2 regions of the Paenibacillus sp. FSL H8-0537 genome follow, and region 1 is predicted to be linked to the other one. Evidence: predicted binding sites of a transcription regulator. Region 1 holds the regulator's gene; the other holds the start of a gene.
What was found. Region 1 encodes Rex, which represses fermentation and respiration genes when NADH is low (regulators of the CRP and FNR family bind a similar motif). Its sites were predicted from a motif close to TTGTGAAATATTTCACAA; they were not measured.

Region 1 (10,286 bases):
AGGGCGGACGCAGCAGCTGTTAGCAAAATCGGCATGATCCTGAGTTTGAACATCGTAAAAATCCCCCTCTCAAAATGACGGTGATATATCACTCGTATATCAACTCCGATACACGAAAGTATATCACATCGCCCTTTGAATAAGGGGGTGTAATAATAGCCAGCAATTCCAGCTGTTACAGCTTAAGCATTCCATACAGCTAGGACGCCTTGTCACCTACTAAACTATATTGCTTCACAAATGCGCCATCGCGGAACGAATAATAGGCATAATAATATTTCGTTATCGCTTCATCACGGCTGTAAAAAATTTCCCATACCGGCTCGCCGTTCAGCAATCCCGGCTGTGTCCTTTTAACATCCGCATCCGGCTTACTGCTCAGTAACGCAGATTCCGCCTGTTCTGCTGTAATATGCTCCGTTGCTTTCAGTGTAAGCACAGGACTTTCGACTGTTGTCAGAAATACGTAAACTTCTTGTTCATCCGCGGTCTTCCCTTTTACTACCCAGGAAATGCCATCCCACACCTGCTTTGTCATGCCCGTAACTTCCGTCAACTGTGCGGCTTCTACAGCATACGCCTTAATTGGAGCTTCCTCTGCCCATAATTCCTTATGCACAGCACGGTAATAAACAATCGTAACGGTCAACAAGGCGATAACAAAAACAATTGAAATAAAGACAGCCCGTTTTACCGTCCAAAACGGCTTTCTCGTTCTCGCCCGCATTATGCCTTCAACAACCTCTCGAAGCTCGCCTGAGCATCGTGACGAATTTTCTCCTCATCAAGCAATGTGCATTCGCCATCCCGTACAACCTGACGGCCGTCTACCCATACATGCTTGACGTCGCGGCCCGAGCCCGCGTACACCAGATGGGACACAATATCCGTCTGTGGGTAAAAATGCGGCTGTTCAATATCGATGGCGATGAAATCCGCCTTCATGCCTTCGCGTAGGCGGCCAATTGAATCTTCCTGCCAAATGGAGCGAGCGCCGTATACCGTTCCCATACGCAAAGCTTCAATGGCAGGAACAACCGTAGGATCGCCAGAAACACCCTTATGCAGCAGAGCCGCAAGGTTGATCTCCTTGAACAGGTCAAGATTGTTGTTGCTCGCCGCGCTATCCGTGCCTAAGGATACCGTTACACCAGCGCGAAGCAAATCAGGAACACGGGCAATGCCGCTTGCCAGCTTGAGGTTGCTGACCGGGTTATGCGATACAGCTACTTTGCGCTGCGCAAGCAGCGCAATTTCCTCGTCATTCAAATGCACCGCATGAGCGACAAGTGCCGGACGCGAGAAGAAGCCTAAATTGTCGAGATGCTGAACGGGACGAACGCCATAATCGCGAACGTTCTGCTCTACTTCGGCAATCGATTCAGACATATGCGTGTGCAGCGGCAAATCATAATCATGAGCAGCCTGCACGAATTTCTCAATATAATCGGGTGGGCATGTATAAGGCGCATGCGGCGAAATCATCGTCGTAATACGGCCATTTGCCTTGCCGTTCCAATCGCGTGCGAAAGCGATCGCTTCCGCCAGCTTCGCTTGCTGCACATCCTCTGGGCAGAGGCCAATGACACCGCGCGTCAGACAGCCGCGAATGCCGGACTGTTCCACGACTTCGGCCAGCTGATCCATGCGGTCATACATATCCACGAAAGCCGTTGTACCGGATTTCAGCATTTCTACCACGGCAAGCGCGCTGCCCGCACGTGTATCAAGGTCGATGTATTTGCCCTCCATCGGCCACATTTTTTGCTCCAGCCAGACTTGCAGGTTTTGATCATCGGAATAGCCGCGCAGCAAGGTCATAGCCGCATGCCCATGTGTGTTTACTAGGCCTGGCATAAAAGCAAGCTTGCTGCCGTCCAGCTTCTGCACATCGGCTTGCAGCCCGGTTGGAGCTTCTGCTCCGATATATGTAATGCGATCATCGGTCACAACCATATGCCCTTGAAGCACATGCTCGCCGTCCTCCATCGTTACAAAACGTCCATTTTCAATCCAAATTTGGCTCATTTTCGTCATTCCTTTCCCTCTCCAAGTAATACGCCAGACTTAGCAGCTCTTTCGTAAAGTCAGCATGATGAATGCGAATTTCTTCTGGTACCTTCAATATCGCTGGCGCAAAATTGAGCAAGCCTTCAATGCCCGCATCTATAAATTGATTAGCAACGTTTTGCGCTTCAAATCCGGGAACGGTAATAATCCCAATTCGAATATTATTCTCCTCAACCGTATGTTTCAGCATATCCATCGGCATTACGGTCAAATTATTAATTTGCGAGCCGATTTTAGATGGATGCACATCAAACACCGCAATAATTTTCATATTGTCTTTAGAATATTTATTATAATTGCATAGAGCATGACCCAAATTACCCGCACCGACAAGCGCCACATTAATCGTCTGATCAAGCTTGAGTATTTGGCGAATTTTTTCAATTAAATATGTCACATCATAGCCGATGCCCTTGCGGCCAAAATCGCCGAAATACGCCAAGTCCTTGCGGATTTGCGCCGGATTTAAATCCAGCTTGACGCCAAGCTCCTGGGACGAAACGGTCTGCACCTCCCGGTTGTTCAGCTCGTTCAGCACTTGCAGGTAAATGGGGAGGCGTCTTACGACGGCCTCCGATATTTTCGTCTGCTTCACCCGTTCTCCTCCTCCTTCTCGGCACCAAGCCATTCTCTCATTCTCGGTACAATTTGTTCGATATGCATATGCTCAATTTTCGGTCCAGGCAAAGAATAGAGAAAATGCTTGCCATAATACGTTTCAATAACCCGCGTATCATAAATAATGACTATCCCTTTATCCTTCGCCGTTCGCACGAGCCTGCCAAATCCTTGCTTGAAGCGAATAACCGCTTGCGGAATCGACAGCTTCATAAATGGATTTTGCTTTTGGCGCTGCAGCAATTCCGACTTCGCCTCCAGCAGCGGATGATTCGGTGGTTGGAATGGCAGTCTGACGATGGCAAGGCAAGTTAAGGCTTCGCCAGGAATGTCAACGCCCTCCCAAAAGCTGCTTGTGCCAAGCAGCACAGACTCCGGCTGCTGTAAAAACCGCCGCGTCAGCTTCGTACGGTTGCCGCTGTCGATGCCTTGGCCTAGCACTTGAATGCTGGTGGCCGCAAGCGCCGCCTTAAGCGGATCGTATACCTGCTTTAGCATGCGGTAAGAGGTAAACAGCACTAGCATTCTGCCATTAGTCTGCTGCACCGCATCTGCTAAGGAAGAGACGAGCATTGAAATAAATGCGGGCTCTCCCGCTGAGCCTTTAAGAACAGGGAAATTGCGCGGAATAATAACGAGCGCTTGTTCACGGTAATTAAATGGCGATGCCAGCTGCACGGTACGCAGCCTTCCCGCTTCTTCAAAGCCGCCAAGACCAAGCTGCTCTTCAGCGAACTGGAATGATTTTTGTACCGATAGAGTGGCGGACGTTAAAATAATGCTGTCCTTCACATCGAATAAATACTGCTGAAGCTGGCTGCTCACATCAATCGGCACCGCATAAAGATGCAGCGATCGATGCTTGTAAGTCATATTGGCTTCCAGCCAGAACACGTCCGTCGTCTGATCGACCTTCATAAAGCTGCGCAGATCATCCTTGACTCTCGTCAAATCGCGTAAAGCGCCATTCAAGTCCGTTACAAGCGCCTGTACCGCCAGCTCATCGATGCGATCTTTAATCTCCTCGGACATTTTCTCAGCCGTCTTCAGCACCCGAATGAGCTCCGTATGAATATTGGTCTCTTCGGCGAGCACTTCGGACCAGCCTTCCGGGAGGCTATCGCCTCGCAAACGGTACACAGATTGATTGTTTTCACCCGTCGCATCAGGAGAAGCTTGAACAAAGCTGTACAGCATCTCAAACAGCCTTTCCCAATGCTCCCTCACTTCCGTAAAGGCGGGAATAATGGTATCAATCGTTTCCAGCCAGCCTTGCACCCGCTCATCGCTTTCCTGCTGGAGATGAATGCGCAGAGATGGCAGCAGCCCGGAACGAGCGTCCTTAAACATACGCGTAAACGCATTGGTTATCGTATAGTAGCCGAGCTGCATGCCCAGATGCTTGCTTGCTACTTCCTCCACATGATGCGCCTCATCGACAATCAAATGGCTGTAGGTCGGCAGCAGCCGATGATCGGCCTGAATGTCTGTGAACAGCATGGAGTGATTCGTAATGCACACATCAGCTATATTGGCTTCATGCTTCGCACGATGATAATAACAGCGTTTAAACCAAGGACACGCCCGGTTCAGACAGGAATCTGCATCGCTGGCAACGGTAGACCAGAAGTCGGTCCCCTTATTGCTGAAATTCAGCTCCTCTTGATCTCCCGTTTCCGTCTCGCCCAGCCACACGACCATTTGCGAGGCTGTAATCGCATCGTCAACGGGGGACATCATATCCCTTGTATTTATTTTACTTTCAAACTTGCGCAGGCACAAATAATTCCCTCTGCCCTTGAAGATTGAAGCCCGAAACTCTATCGGCAAAATCTGCTTAAGCAGCGGTACATCGCGATGCCTCAGCTGCTCTTGCAAATTAATGGTATGCGTGCTGACGACTATCTTCTCATCCTGGCGGATACCATAATAGAGCGCGGGAATTAAATAGCCGAGAGACTTTCCTGTACCCGTTCCTGCTTCAATAAGCAAATGGCGTTTGCTGTCGAGCGAGTCAAACACTTCACGGAACATCGTCGTCTGCGCTTCGCGTTCTTCATAATTAGGAAATTGCTCAATAAAGCGCTGCTTGATTTCATCCAAATATTGCTCGAATGACATCTCCTGCAAAGGCGAGGCTCCCTCTTCGCTGCGCGCGGGCTTTTCCTCTGTCCATTCTCTAGCTTTCAGTGCAAACTGGTTGAAAAAATCATAATCGGGGACGCCCATTACGATGTTTTGTTCTACCTGTTTTAGCGTAACCGTAATAAACCAGCTCAAATCGCTGCCATTGTCTACAAGCGAAGATAACCGCTGCAAAGTCAGCAGCGGCAGGCTCCGAAGCTTTTGTACCGATTTGGCAAATATAACGGCGGTCGCCATCGCATCGCTATCAGCGCGATGATGATGCTCATGCGTAATGCCGAACTGCTCAGAAACAGCACCAAGCTGATAAGAAGTTATCGATGGAAAAAGAATGCGCAGCAGCTCAATTGTATCGAGCCTGCGCCCTGCAAACGTATGGTACCCGCTGCGATCGAGCGCTTGGTTTAGAAAACCAGCGTCAAAATTGACATTATGCGCCACGAGCACCGCATCATCAAGCAGCGGAATCATGTCCATCAGCACATCAGACAGCTCCGGCGCATCCGCCACCATCGCCTCGTCAATGCCGGTAAGCTGCGTAATAAACGGCGGTATGGCAATCGTTGGCTTTACAAACGAATTATACGTATGAATAACTTCAAGATCATCATCTAGGAGGACCAGCCCCACCTGTAAAATATCATCGGAGGCGCTGTGTCCGGTCGTTTCCAAATCAAGCACTGCATATTTCATAAAATAAATCCGATCCTCTCACAAGCAGCATAGCTCCGTGCTGCCGAACAATAATGACAACTGCTGTGGACGTTCCCGGCAGCTCTGCAAATTATTCAGCGGATCCTTAAAGCTTGGGTCCAGCTCATAGGCTTTAAGGAAAAATTGCTCTGCCTGCTCCAAGTTTAAATGAACCGCTTGAATGCACCCAAGGGCATTATAGCTTAAAGCGAGCCATTTCGGATAGTCCGTAAGTCCAATTAGCAGTTGAAAATGACGCTGCGCCTCACTCCAATTTTGCAGGTGCATATTCGTCATAGCCAAAAACAGCCTTGCCAAATTGCATTCCGGCAGGTGGTTTACAGCAAGCTGGAACTGCTTTGCAGCATGGGAAAACATAAATAATTGATAATAGCCCTGTCCTTTGGATATGAGCTCCGCTTGTTCCACAGTCATGCCAGAAATAGGCTGCTGCGAAACGTTTGGTTTGTCCGCTTGCAGTGGTGACGACACTTGCTGCACAGCCGCTAATGCTTGACCTTCATACTCCGCTGCCGCTGTAAGCAGTGAAGCATTGGATTGCTCAGCTTCATCCTCTGTAAAACCGGCAAATTTTTCTTCAAAATCAATCCATTGCTCAATTAAAGAATCGCTGATCTGCTTTAAAGCGTAAAGCTGCTCATCATAATATTGCTTCTGTTCCTCCGCCGCCAGAGGGTAGGAATCAATAATGTTGTCGAGCATTTCGTTCATCGTCGCAAACATATGCTGGAACATCATGCATCCCGCCTTCACCAAAGAATTGAGGAGTGATAACCTCATTCTTTGTTAAGCGGGTGCTTTTCATACTTGGAACCAGCCTTTACATAACGGAGGAACTGACAACAGCCTGCTTACAAAATCGTCGCATGTATTTCTTCTGTCAATTGCGAAACCGGACGGTTCGCCTCATCCAAAATAACGACTCGCGGCTTGTAATTTCTAGCCTCTTCCTCCGTCATCGATGCATAAGAAATGATAATGACCGTATCTCCTGGCTGCACGAGGCGGGCGGCTGCGCCATTCAGGCAAATAACGCCAGAGCCTCGTTCCCCCTTTATAACGTACGTTTCAAGGCGTGCACCATTATTATTGTTGACGATCTGCACTTTTTCATTGGCCCAAAGATCCGCCGCATCCATTAAATCCTCATCAATGGTAATGCTGCCGACGTAATTGAGGTTGGCCTCCGTTACCGTCGCGCGGTGCAGCTTTGATTTCATCATCGTTCTAAACATTGCCATTCACCTCCCAAGGTTCAAACAACTCATTATCAATTAAGCGGGTTGACCCAAATTTTACGGCTAAAGCCAAAATATAACTCTGCTGGCCCCGGTGAAACGGTACCTCCGCAACAGGAGTAGCAAGCGCTGGATATTCCAGCACTTCGACATAATCGATATTTGCAAGCGGTGCTTCACTGATCGCAGCACGCACTTTGTTCTCGAGCGCTGCTGGCGTTAGCGAAGCCTCCTTCATCCATTCCCGCGCCTTTGCAAGCGACGAAGAAAGGACGACAGCCTGCGCCCGCTGCTCCGCATTCAAATACACATTGCGCGAGCTGAGCGCCAGACCATCCGGCTCCCTTACAATCGGGCAGGGCACGATCGTTACCGGAAAATTCAAGTCATCGGTCATTTGCGCAATGACCGCAACCTGCTGAGCATCCTTCATGCCAAAGTATGCCCGGTGTGGCTGCACCAGATGAAACAGCTTGCTGACGACCGTCCCAACGCCGTCAAAATGGCCTGGGCGCGATGCACCGCATAAGCGGTCTGTCACATCGCTGACAAGCACCTTCGTCAGCACCTTGCGCGGGTACATTTCGCTGACGGATGGCATAAACACTAGATCAACGCCATTTTCAGCAGCAATGGATAGATCGCGCTGCTCATTGCGCGGATACGTTTCAAAATCCTCGCTTGGCCCAAATTGCAGCGGATTGACGAAAATCGAAAGTACGGTGATATCATTTTCCGCTGCTGCCTGCCGCATTAAACTGGCATGTCCTTCATGCAAATACCCCATCGTTGGCACAAAACCGATACTTGGCTTACTGCCGCCGCTCCACATCTTCTTTTGCTGCGCTTTTAGCTCATCTATGGTTCGGCACAAAATCACGCTGCTCAGCCCCCTCTCCAGCCTGCTCGCTATCACCCGCACCTTTGACACCATTCACATGCTCGCGGGTCGCTGAACCGCCATAGAGGCTGTCTACAGCGTCCTCAGACCTTTTACCGAACACATGCTCCTCCGCTGGAAACTCACCGGATTTGACTTCACTTACGAAAGCTCCGATGGCATCGCGAATCGTTGAACCGATGTCTGCGTACACTTTCACCATTTTTTTCTTAATAACGGGTGATGAATATTGCAAAATATCATGATACACAAGCACCTGTCCATCACATCCGCGGCCTGCTCCAATGCCAATCGTTGGAATCGACAGCTCGCGGCTGATACGGTCCGCAATTGTCTCCGTTACAAGCTCCAGTACGATGGCGTAAGCGCCAGCCTGTTCAAGCGCCTTGGCATCTCGAAGTATTTGCTCAGCTTCCGCCTCCTGCTTTCCTTGTACCTTGAAGCCGCCATGCGTATGAATCGATTGCGGTTTAAGCCCGATATGGCCCATCACCGGAATGCCCGCTTTAACCAGCGCTGCCACTTCGCTCGCAATTTCTTCCCCGCCTTCAAGCTTAAGCGACTGGCCGCCGCCCTCCTGCATCATTCTGGCTGCATTGCGCAGCGTAGCTTCACGCCCGATGCCGTACGTCATAAAGGGCATATCCGTCACAATGAACGTATGGCGAGCCCCGCGTGCTACCGCTTTCGTATGATAAATCATATCGTCTAAAGTGACCGGAAGCGTCGTATCGTAACCGAGCACCACATTGCCAAGCGAATCCCCTACAAGAATAATATCGACGCCTGCCTCCTCCGAAAGCATAGCCGACGGATAATCGTAAGCGGTCATGACGGTGAGCTTGTTGTTTTCCTCTTTCATTTGCTGCAAGTTCGTTATCGTTAAACGTTTCCTCATCTTGGCCTCATCCCTTCTTCAATTCTGTTTTAGGATAAACACAAAAAAACCTTTTAGCCGTCGCTAAAAAGGTCCCAAAACATGGTGAAACGGCTGCCCTCCGTCCTTTGGCGGCACGGCGCGTTTCAGCCCGAGAAATATAAGCCTATTTATAGGTGTGAAACTTATAAATGCTTATATTTCGAAAAAGGAAACGTATATCACTTTACTGCTTCCTTCTGTCTCGGTCCTTTCGGCTCAGAGCAGACTACCTTTACTGCAATCAAATCCTTCTTGCAAATCCATACCAATGCTGGCATGAGGTTTAGCACAGTGCAGCTCTTTTCAGATACCGCCTGTTAACCCCATACTAGCAAAAATATGTCGATTCGTAAATATTACTTGCCCCGAGGCTCGCCCATTTCTGCCGAAAAAATAAGCGCCTGGCTGCCATCCAGCTTTTCTACGATAAGCGCTCCGCTAGCATCAAGCCCCCTCGGCGTGCCTTCAACGACGCCTTGTGGGGTTATGAGTGTTGCTGGCTTATGAAGCGATATCGATAGCGACTCCCATAAGGTCACAATCGGGGCAAAGCCCTCGCTTTGATACAGCTCATAAAGCTGCTCCCACTCCAGCAAAAAATCGGCGATTATCGCTTCTCGCACCTGCTTCTCGCCGCTTGCCAAACGCAGGGAGGTCGCTTTCTCCAAAAGCTCCTCGGGATAATCGGCCTGCTGCAAATTAACGCTGATGCCGATACCAGCGATGACATAGCGCAGCCGTTCATCCTCTGCGGCGGATTCCAGTAAAATGCCGCTAATTTTTTTGCCATTGATGAGCAGATCGTTTGGCCATTTAATGCCAATGTCGAGCTTCGTCAGCCGCTTAAGGCTGCGGCAAAGCGCTACTGCCGTAAGCAGCGTCAGCTGCGGGGCAAAATAAATCGGCACCGTCGGGCGCATGACCATGCTCATCCATATGCCTTTACCGAGAGGAGATATCCAGCCCCGGCCCATGCGGCCCCGCCCGCTCAGCTGCTGCTCAGCAACAACGAGCGTACCTTCCTCCGCACCGCCTTCTGCTAGCACTTGCGCAATATTTTGCGTCGATTCAACCGATTCCAGCACCTGCAGCTTTTGGCCAAATCTTTTGGTATTAAGGCTGGTTAGCAAGGCTGCCATATTGAGCTTGTCCGGCATGGAAAGCAGACGATAACCGAGTCTGCGTGAAGCTTCAAATTCATATCCTTGGGACTCCAGCTTGCGTATTTGCTTCCACACTGCCGTGCGGCTTACTTTCAGCTCGCGACTAATATGCTCGCCTGATACATATTCGCCTTCACGATCCGCAAACAATCGCAGCAAGTTTTCATGGCTCATCCGTTTCTTCCTTCCATCTGTCAACTTGATTCTGCAGCTGTTCCTGCGAATTAGAGAGCTCGCCAAGCGCAACTAAGAGCAGCAGCCGTTTCAGCGTCTCACCCATCCAGACGCCCGGTTTGCGATCACAGTAGGCTGCAAGCTGATTACCGTTTATCGCCAGCTCCTTCAGCGAGGAAATTTCCATATGCGACAGCCAGTGCTTCATACGCGGTACATCAGCTGAAAAAGGGTGCTCTTGCCCATTGGCTTCCGCAATATGCAGCCAGCTTGCGGCTGCCTCTCGCCCATAGCGCAGCACCGCTTCGATCCAGCTTGTACGAAGCTTCTCTTCGGTCAGGCTT
Region 2 (10,286 bases), 620 kb from region 1:
AATATTCAACCTCCCGATGTTATGGCGTATAATCGTTCCCTTTGTATACATGCAGTGCACGCCATAACGCAGCCGCTCAAAATGATTTTCTTCAACCAAATTGTTGTCGCTGTTCTCCATATAAATGCCATCATGCATAGCGATGACGGTATTTCCATAAAACATATTGTTATCCGAGTCATACAGATCCATTCCGTTTCCCTTGTCGGACATCTTGATTGACCGCTTAGCCCCCTTCCCTGCCCATACAATACTCGTATTTCGCACTTCACCATAATCAGCCTTCCTCATCTTAATGCCGAAGGAGCCCGTATGGATATGCAACTGATCCAATAACACGCCGTCTGCCTGAATCAGCACAGTTGGCTGCTGCTTAACCTGTTCATCACGAATTGTGATTCTTGTTAACGCCACATCATTAGCAATAATTTGAATAGCGGGTTTATTAGAAGGATTGTTTATTGTGACCTCTTCCCCTGACTTCGCCTCCAATTGAAGGGGCTTGTCAATCACTATGGGGCCCTCATATATTCCTTGCGGCAGAATAATCGTAGTGCCTGGCTGTGCCTCATTAATGAGGGACTGCAAATCTTTGGCCTGTTTCTCTGCTTTTATGGAAGGCGTTATGTAAATAAAGGACAAAACACCCAATAGGACCAGCAATATGGATTTTTGAACGTTCTTCATTGAACCACAACCTGCTTCTTTTTCGTTAAATGAATATCCTCGGTATATTCGCAATTTTTCACCTACCCGCCATAATTTCTTATTTGTATTTTAACAAAAATAGGATTTTTTCCGTATGCCTCAAAAGGGCTATGAGGAACATGCACCATTCATTCTAATTCGTAAAGCTTGCGATATCGCATATTTCCCCTCATAAGCTGCTCATGCGTGCCTCGCATGCTGATCCTGCCTTGATCCATAAAAATCACTTCATCCATCTCTTCCATGCCACTGAGATGATGGGTGACCCAAACGACCGTTTTTCCATGCAGAACGCGGAAAACAGTCCGCATAAGCTCGCGCTCATTTTTTGGATCAAGCCCAACAGTAGGTTCATCCAGAAGTACAATCGGGTGGTTTTGCAATAAGATACGTGCGAGCGCGATTCTTTGCTTTTCACCGCCTGAAAAACGAAGCCCTGTTTCTTCCATCCTTGTATGGTATCCGTCTGGCAGAGACTCAATCAGCTCATTCAAACGCACCTGCTCGGTAACCAAACGCACCTCCTCATCGCTAGCTTCCGGGCGGCCAAGTCTTATATTATTAGCAACAGAAGTATCAAACAGATACGGATTCTGATTTAATACGGAGAACGAATTCGAATTTCCGGCTTCGGCATTTACAGGAATACCGTTCACCTTAACACTGCCCCTATCAGGCTGTAATTCTCCTTGAATCAGATTCAATAATGTCGACTTGCCGGAGCCACTGCGTCCTAAAATTGCGATTTTTCCTCCTTGAGGAAGCTGTAAAGAAATATCATTTACGGCCCATTCCCGTGAATGAGAATAACGAAAGCTTACTCCCTGTAGGTCAAGCAGCCCTGCTTTCGGCAACAAACTTGAGGGCTTAGGGGCAGGGGAATATGTGAAAATGCGACCATCCGTGGCATTTGCATTTTCTATAGCCTGCAGACGCTTAAGTGAAGTCTGGTATTCCGGCAATTGGACTACGGCCCCTGCTGCACGTACCATAGCCTCTAGAAGCGGAAAGGCAATAAGCGCCAGTGCGGCTATCCACGTCACTGGAATCGTTCCTTCATCTGCTAGCCGTCCTGCCCATAGCGTCATAACCATAACCGCAGCACCTATACCGCACTGAGAAATCCAGTTTACCCGCCATTCGCTGCGGCGAAGCGAGTTCTCTATCCGCGAAGAGGATTCCTGCTTTTTGAAAAAGGATTGCAGAAACGGCTGAATTCGGCCGCTTAGAATCCAGTCGGACATGCCGAACATTGCATCCGTCAGCTCCTGATAAGCTTCACTACGGACTTGCTTTGCTCTGCGCCTTCTCCCCATCGATGCCATCAAAGCAATGAAGGGTACTAGAAATAGTAAAAAGCCGCAATATAGTGCCATCATAAGGGAGAGCATACGATCCAGACGTCCCAATGCGGCTACTCCTGCAGCATAAATGAGGATAGAAGATAAGGCGGGAAGCAGGAATTTTAAATAAACGTTCTGGAGCTTTTCAATGTCCTCTGCAAGCAGCCCTAGTAAATCTCCTGTGCGAAACCGGGTTTGGAGCTGCAGCGCCTGCGGCTCCAAGACGCGATACAATCGAACACGCATGCGTGATAATACGCGAAGTGCCGCATCATGACCAGTCAGTCTCTCCATATATTGAATAATAGCCTTGCCAAAGCCAAAGGTGCGTACAAGCACAATCGGCACATACACCATCAAAATATTTTCAGGTCTTAATGCCGAGCGTGAGATCAGATAGCCCGAAGTGAACAGCAGTGCACCTGCACAGCCAAGTGCCAAAGCACCGAGTAAAAGTGCGGCTGTGAAGGTCCAAACATGCTGTCTCAGATAAGGCAGCAGCCATCCGATTTGTCGATGGTCATTCCCCTTCATAGCCACCCTCCCCCGAGCCTTGCAAGATCAAATTATAATAGACGCCTTGCTGCTCCATTAACTGCTCATGTGTTCCACTTTCTGCAAGGCGACCCTGCTCCAGTACTAGGATAAATTCCATTTCTGGCATCCAGTGCAGACGGTGTGTAGCCATAAACACCTTTCTTCCTTGCAAAACAGTTAACATCATCTGCTTTAGTTCGTATTCGGTCTCAATGTCAAGATGGGCCGTTGGCTCATCGAGTAAAATGACGGGACGGCTGCTCAGAAGCGCACGGGCCAGTGCAACACGTTGTGCCTGCCCCCCACTTAGCACTCTTCCACCCTCTCCAATTTTCGAATCGCTTCCCATCTGAAGCTGATCGACCAAAGAACGCAGCCCAACTGCGTCTATCGCCCTCTCAACCTGTTCCTGTGTGGCATCTGGAGCATAGAACCTGACATTATCAGTGAGCGATTGACTGAACAGGTGGGGATGCTGCGGAATATAGGCCACTTGGCGTCGCCATTCTTCTCTGACGGTTCCGGTCATCCGTACGTTGTTCACCCGAAACTCACCGCGATCCGGTTCAATGAACCCGCTCAGCAAGCCAAGAAGTGTCGTTTTCCCTGCCCCGCTGGCACCAACAATGCCAATTCGGGTAACATTTTGCGGAAGCTGCACGGACACCTTCTTCAGCAGAAAAGTCCCTGCATCGCCCGCAACCTCGATGCCAGAAAGCTCCATAGCCAGCTCTCCTTTTTGCTCTGCTAGCATAGAAGGAGGTTTGTCTTCCTGCCCTGCTTCAAATTGTTTTTTAGAGCTAACAATGGAGCGAATCGTGCCCCAGGCTTCTTTGCCATCGAGAGAAGCATGGTAATCCGTACCCAGCAGCTTGACGGGCGTGAAATATTCGGGTGCGATTAAGAGCACGGCCAGCGCAACCTCGAGTCCGAGATTTCCATTTACCAAACGAATGCCCAAGCCTACTGCGACAAAAGCAACCGATAACATACTGAAGAAATCAAGGGCAAAAGACGAAAGAAATGCCACACGCAGCGTTCGCATAGTCGATACCCTGTATTGATTGCTGACATTTCCGACCGACTCGCTATGTGCTCTGCTCCGTTTCAGAAAGCGCAGCGTCAGCATGCCCCGCAAGGAATCTGTGAAATGATGCGACAGCATCCGATGAGTTCGCCATTGCTTGTCAGCCTGCTTCCTTGCCGCGAACCCGAGCAGAATGAAAAAACCGATCAGTATCGGAAGCGTACACATCAGAATGATTCCCGATATCATGTCCAGCCTATATACCCACAGCAAAAGTAGAACCGTAACACAGAGCATATCAATCGTACGGGCAATCGACAGCTCCAAATACGTACGAAAACGATCCACTCCATCCAACACCAGCGTAACCAGTCGCCCGCTCCCCTGCTTCGCTGCAAAACTCGGACCATGCCCGAATATCGCCACAAGCAGCTGCTGCCGAATGGCTTCAGCTGTTTTTTCTGCGAAGCCGCCGGAAAGCCGTCGCTGAAGCCAGACGAAAGTTTGGCGAGCGACGAAGCTTATCAAAAACAGGAGCAACGGCTGAGTTGCTTGATCAATCGGCTTATTTTCAAATAACAACGTAATGGCTTTGGCTAAAAAGGTGGCTTGACCTATAATAGCTGCTCCTTGAAGAAGGGAAAGCACAATCAGCAGCATATGCAGCTGGATTCCTTTTAATTGAAACCATGACCTGTCCATTAATATTCCAAATGCTCCTTCTCGTTGACACGTTTATGGAAGACAAAGTAGCTCCAGGCTTGGTAAGCCAGAACAAGGGGAAGGAGCGTAGCTGCCACAATCGTCATTGCTTTTAATGTATAAGCACTGGAAGCGGCGTTATAAAGCGTCAGATCAAACGCTGTATGAATTGAGCTGACCATGAATCGAGGGAAAAGTCCAACAAAAAACGATCCAAATGTCAACAATATCAACAGCCCCGACATGCAGAAGGCTCTGCCTTCCTGTCCCCGCTTCAGGAACCATCCGGAAAGCAACACCGCAAGGACTCCGATCATGACAAATACCAGCAATAAGCCCCCACGGCGTTCAAATAAATCAGTGACGGAATAGGTCCATACCACAAGCACAGCCAACAAAACAGCTTGCACGGGTAAAAATTTAGCCGCCATATGGCGGGAACGCTCTCTCAGCTCTCCCATTGTCCGCAGAGAAATGAAGGTAAGGCCATGCAGCAAGCACAAACCGACAATCGTAATGCCTGCCCACAAGCTGTAGCTGTTCACAACGTCGGCGAATCCAGATCGCATCTCCATGTCTTGTCCTATGGGCAGCCCCTTGAGTAACCCAGCAAACATAACACCGAATAACAGCGGAGGAACACTGCTTCCAATCAGAATGGCTATATCCCATGTTTTCCTCCACCACGAATGGTCCACCTTGCCGCGAAACTCAAATGCGACACCTCTTAAGATCAGTGCTATCAAAATAAGCGTAAACAGGACATAATAGCCGCTGAACATCGTAGCATACCAATGCGGAAAAGCAGCAAACATAGCCCCGGCGGCCGTGATTAGCCATACCTCATTTGCATCCCAGAAAGGACCGATGGTATTGATAAGCACTCTTTTCTGCCTATCATTGCGACTAAGCAAGCCCGTTGCCATACCAACACCAAAGTCAAAGCCCTCAAGAAAGAAAAAGCCTGTAAATAATACGGCAATTAACAAAAACCACAAATCACTAAGCGACATCGTCAGACCCCTTCCTTGAATTGATATGGATCTTGCAGGGCGATTTCTGGCTCATGGGCTGCATACGGCCCTTTGCGAGCTTCGCGAACAAACAGAAAAGCCAGAACACCCAATAAAATGACATAAAGTACGGTAAACAAAATGAAGGAAAACAGCACTTCCCCCGCGCTCGTCGTCGTAGAGACGGAATCCTTCGTTTGCAGAAGTCCAAATACCGTCCACGGCTGACGGCCTACCTCTGTCATAATCCAGCCGGAGGTATTCGCGATAAACGGCAGAGCGATTGCAAACATCATCACGCGCATAAACAGCTTATTTGACTGTTCAAGCTTTTTGCGCACCGCAAGATAAGCTCCATACAGTCCTAATAAAATCATGGCACTGCCGCAAGCGATCATAATTCGAAAGCTCCAGAAGGTTGTGCGTACAGGCGGGATATAATTTCCGGGTCCATACTCAGCCTCATAACGAGCTTGCAGCTCTTTCATTCCAATAACCGAGCCTGAGAACTGGCTGTAAGAGAGATAGCTGAGAAGGTAAGGCACTTTCAGCTCAAATGAATTCTCCTGTTTATCCGGATCAATGCCTGCAATAACGGTCCAAGGTGCGGGATCGCTGCTCGTTTCCCATAAGCCTTCGCTTGCAGCCATCTTCATAGGCTGTGTCTCCACCAAAAATTGAGCCTGACCATGGCCGAATAATGCAATGGCTATGGACGATACAAAGGCGACGATGATGCTTAAAGTAAAGGAGGGCTTAAAGAACGCCATATCCTTTTTACGAAGCAGCTTCCATGCGCTGATTCCTGCAATCAAAAATGCGCCTGTTGCAAAGGCTGCAAACAGCGTGTGCGGAAACTCCCAAAGCACCTGTTCGTTCGTTACAAGCGCCCAGAAATCGACCATTTCTGCCCGGCCATTATTCAAAGTAAATCCGACGGGACGCTGCATAAATGAATTCGCCGTCAAAATCCAGAATGCCGATAACATCGTTCCAATGGATACCAGCCACATGCAGGCGAGATGGACGCCCTTGGATAAGCGATCCGAGCCGAATACCCATAGTCCAATAAAGGTAGATTCCAGAAAAAAAGCTAGAAGCGCTTCAATGGCTAGAGGAGTCCCAAACACATCTCCAACAAACCGTGAAAAGTCAGACCAGTTCATCCCGAATTGAAATTCCTGCAAAATACCAGTAACGACGCCAACAGCAAAGTTGATCAACAGAAAATGCGCCCAAAACTTCGTCATCTTCTTGTACAATTCTTTTTTTGTAATGACATACATCGTTTCCATGATAGCCACAAGCAAAGACAAACCTATGGATATGGGGACAAAGACAAAATGAAGGATCGTTGTCGTTGCAAACTGAAGGCGTGCTAATTCTACTACGTCCATCTAGGTGGTTACCTCTTTTCTGCATGTTATGTACTGAAAAAAGTATGTGATTTTCTTCACTCACTTTCAGATAATCATCATTATAGATCATCATTGATGTTTTTGTATGGCCCCATTGAGCGGCTACGTGTGACAATGCTGTCACGAAAAAGCGGCTACTTTGTGAAAAAAGGCACAATATTGACTATCGTGTGACATTTGTTCTTTATGATTGTGAAAATAGCTCCTACGAGTCATTAAGTTGCAACATGCTTTACTTATATAATGAATGAGTACGAAGAAGGGAGAACGAGACATGCTGTATTGGTTTATTTTAGGAGGATTATTTTTAGGTGGCGGCGCTTACGTTATGCTCAACGGAGCGAAGCTTGTACAGGAGGACAATGAGCTGCAAAATAGCATCGTTCCTCATCCAGTCGTAAGTGATAAGGATAATCAGGTATGATAACAAAAAAACGCAGCCCCCTTCTTATCGCAGTCATTATTTTCGTGGCGGCCTTGGTCGCTTATCTTGTGTATACGTTTCAAGGAGGAAGCAGCAAGCTTCCTGTATTGAGAGAAGCCCCAGCCTTCACCCTTCAGGAGCTGGACGGCACAGCCTATAATCTGAGCGACAGTTTGGGAAAAGTAATGCTGATCGAATTTATGTTCACAAGCTGTCCGGATATTTGCCCTGCAACGACATATAATATGGTGCTGCTGCAGGATGAATTGAAGAAACAGGGCCGTTTTGGAGAAAATGTACAATTCGCAGCCATAACCTTTGACCCTAATTCGGATACACCGGAGGTTTTTGCAGCTTATGCCGAGCGTATGGGTATTGATCGGTCAGGCTGGAAGCTGCTGCGTGGAGACGAGGCCTATACGATTGAGAAAGCAAGAGAATATGGGATTGCGATTCAAAAGCTGAAAGATGACCAGTTCGTACATACGGTAACCTCCCTCATGCTGCTGGATGCCAATCATCAAATTCGCAAGGTCTATCGCATGGGTGAAGAAATGGATAACTCCGCTATTTTGAAAGACATTAATGCTCTCCTTAAAGAAAAATAATCCGTTAAAATGACATTGAAAAATTTAATTGAGCTCCTCCCAACCAGCTATTCCGACTTAGGATGGCTGGTTTTTATTATCTTCTTCTGCTTCGCGTATTGTTCATTAGTTCGTTACATTTTATCGATTTTTAGCTATATCGAGGCATATTACTTCATATTCGTAAAGAGCATAATGATGCAAGATAGTCAGCTAATATAACCTTGCTGATTCAACTCATTGCTTAATGGAGGGTCGCTACCTTGAAACAAAAGAAAAGTGTTATTCTCGTTATTAGTCAGGAAAAACATACCCAAGCTCAATTGAATTCCTTTTTTTTGAAAGAGGGCTATCCTACAGACACCACGTCTCATGTGAAAAATGCTTGGCTTAAACCAGATCGCAATCATTATGGTTTAATCATTATTGACCATGCGGAAACCGGCTTGAGTAATATTCAATCATGCATCGCCATCAGGAAAAGATTACAAACCCCCATTATGTTAATTACAGAGAATGGCAAGGAAGACCAGCGATTAGCTGGCTTTGAAGCAGGAGCCGATGATTGTTTAGAAAAGCCATTTTCCTATAAAGAAATGATATGGCGAACCAAAGCTATTCTTAGAAGAAGCACTGTTCAAGCCCTGAAAGCAACAAGCAGAACGAATTATCCAACTATACAGTTAAGTAGACTCACCATTAATCCATCTGCTCACCGTATTGTAGTAGATGGCACGGAAATCCACCTGTCTCTAAAAGAATTCGATCTACTCTATTATCTTGCGCTTCATGCAGATATCGTTCACACGCGTGCTCATCTTCTTGGTATCGTATGGAGACAGTCTGAAGTAAACGATTACCGAACGGTAGACACACATATCAAACGTCTTCGCGAAAAGCTGACCCCCCTTTCACCGGATATAGGAGCCATGATCAAAACGGTGCGAGGGGTAGGCTACATATTTAGCAAGGCAGGCCTAGTATGATGAAGATTGAATTAGGAACAAAACAAAAACGGCAGCGCTGCATCATTACAGCGCTGCCGTTTTTATCTAGGCTTTTGCTCCGACAACCATTTGGAAACACTTTGAATATCCTCTGCCGAAATGTTTTTTTCAAACTTGGGCATTCCATTTTTGCCGTTTGTAACAATGTCAACGATTTCCTCTTCCGTTAATCGACTTCCAATGCTCTGGAGACTGGGCCCTCTTCTACCTTGAAGATCAGTACCATGGCAGGACATGCATTTCTTCTTGTATATGATTTCTGGAGCGCCATTTTGGACACTCATTTCTTCTGTACTGTTATGATTCGTTGCAGCGTCAGCTCCTGAACCTCCGCATGCCGATATTACCAACACACCTAGAAGGACGCCTACTACAAAACCGTTCTTAAGCTTACTATTCATATAACTCCCTCCTTCCTCATTCCGTTCACATGCTATCATAACCATTCCCCAGCTATTAAAATGAACGACGAAATGGTTGTAAACGACGGAGCGCTACTCGTGTTTTCGAGCAGTTCCAGGCATAGGGATGATTGTCTACAATAAGAACGCGTACTTGTTGATTGGTCATTTAAGCTACACCTGCCTCCCGCTGTATTACTTCAAGTACGGTTCTTTCCGATTCTCGTCTCATTTGGAGTTCCCATCCCAACTCTATTGTCCGTTTCTCTAAAAATTTCAAGCCATAACTGCCTTCCTTGAGCAACGGATCATCGGTAAAGCCTAATCCATTGTCTGAAATACGACATGTCCAGCCGTATTCTGTTGATTCTAAGCGAATCCGAATATGATTGACTTCCTTCGCATGCTTTCGAATATTAAGCAATCCTTCTCTAATAAATGCGTATAATGCTATTTTTTCCTTATCCGTTAAATTAATTTCTGATATTGGCCAACTATATTCGGTGTTTATATCTGAATCGAAATGCAGCTCATTAATTAAGTTGCTAATGGAATCATTCCAAGGTTCAATGGCTACCTCAGGCGGATATTTTAAATGGGAAATGGACTGACGAACGTATTCGTTGACCTCCCGTACCGTATTTTTAATAGACAGCAGCTTCTCGTCTTGTTCCATAATTGGTTTAAGCTGCTCGAGCTGAACAGAAACTAGAAATAAGGACTGGGCAACGCCATCATGAAGTTCTTTAGCCAGCTTTTCACGCTCCTGAAGCGCCATTTGTATCAGCCTTGCTTGCTGCAGTTCCTCTTGAATCGCTTCTAAAATTGTAAAAAGCCGCGTGATCAGCAGCAGAGTGACTACAAATACAATTAACGGTGAAATCCAATTCCCCGCATCCATGGATATATAGGGCAATAAATATTCATGCCGAACATACTCCCATACCCAAATGGTTAGAGTAGGTATAATTAAAATTAACCATTTAATTTGTTTATACAGTGCGAATATCCCCCTTTGAGATTGACAATAGAACTTTTAAGCATATGTCTATTGTCGCTTATTTCTACTTCTTAACACATGACTCATAAGAGCTAATTGTTTAACAAAATTCTCAGCTT

Region 2: MHB80_RS14410 (cytochrome ubiquinol oxidase subunit I) is a predicted target of Rex. The motif match lies at 6,888-6,905, and genes of this name have one in related genera.

What each region holds. Positions count from the first base shown of each region.
Region 1 covers NZ_CP150290.1:4,061,143-4,071,428, forward strand. Annotated here, with positions in the region: gene MHB80_RS17100 (hypothetical protein) at 1-53, opposite strand, end outside; gene MHB80_RS17105 (hypothetical protein) at 200-727, opposite strand; gene MHB80_RS17110 (amidohydrolase) at 727-2,037, opposite strand; gene MHB80_RS17115 (redox-sensing transcriptional repressor Rex) at 2,009-2,665, opposite strand; gene dinG (ATP-dependent DNA helicase DinG) at 2,662-5,526, opposite strand; gene MHB80_RS17125 (hypothetical protein) at 5,545-6,285, opposite strand; gene panD (aspartate 1-decarboxylase) at 6,399-6,782, opposite strand; gene panC (pantoate--beta-alanine ligase) at 6,775-7,617, opposite strand; gene panB (3-methyl-2-oxobutanoate hydroxymethyltransferase) at 7,640-8,584, opposite strand; gene MHB80_RS17145 (biotin--[acetyl-CoA-carboxylase] ligase) at 8,962-9,942, opposite strand; gene MHB80_RS17150 (CCA tRNA nucleotidyltransferase) at 9,932-10,286, opposite strand, start outside.
Region 2 covers NZ_CP150290.1:3,444,446-3,454,731, reverse strand. Annotated here, with positions in the region: gene MHB80_RS14430 (NosD domain-containing protein) at 1-687, opposite strand, end outside; gene cydC (thiol reductant ABC exporter subunit CydC) at 837-2,585, opposite strand; gene cydD (thiol reductant ABC exporter subunit CydD) at 2,572-4,317, opposite strand; gene cydB (cytochrome d ubiquinol oxidase subunit II) at 4,317-5,330, opposite strand; gene MHB80_RS14410 (cytochrome ubiquinol oxidase subunit I) at 5,333-6,727, opposite strand; gene MHB80_RS14405 (hypothetical protein) at 7,023-7,172, shown strand; gene MHB80_RS14400 (SCO family protein) at 7,169-7,780, shown strand; gene MHB80_RS14395 (response regulator transcription factor) at 8,023-8,745, shown strand; gene MHB80_RS14390 (cytochrome c) at 8,808-9,167, opposite strand; gene MHB80_RS14385 (histidine kinase) at 9,337-10,068, opposite strand; gene MHB80_RS14380 (hypothetical protein) at 10,264-10,286, shown strand, end outside.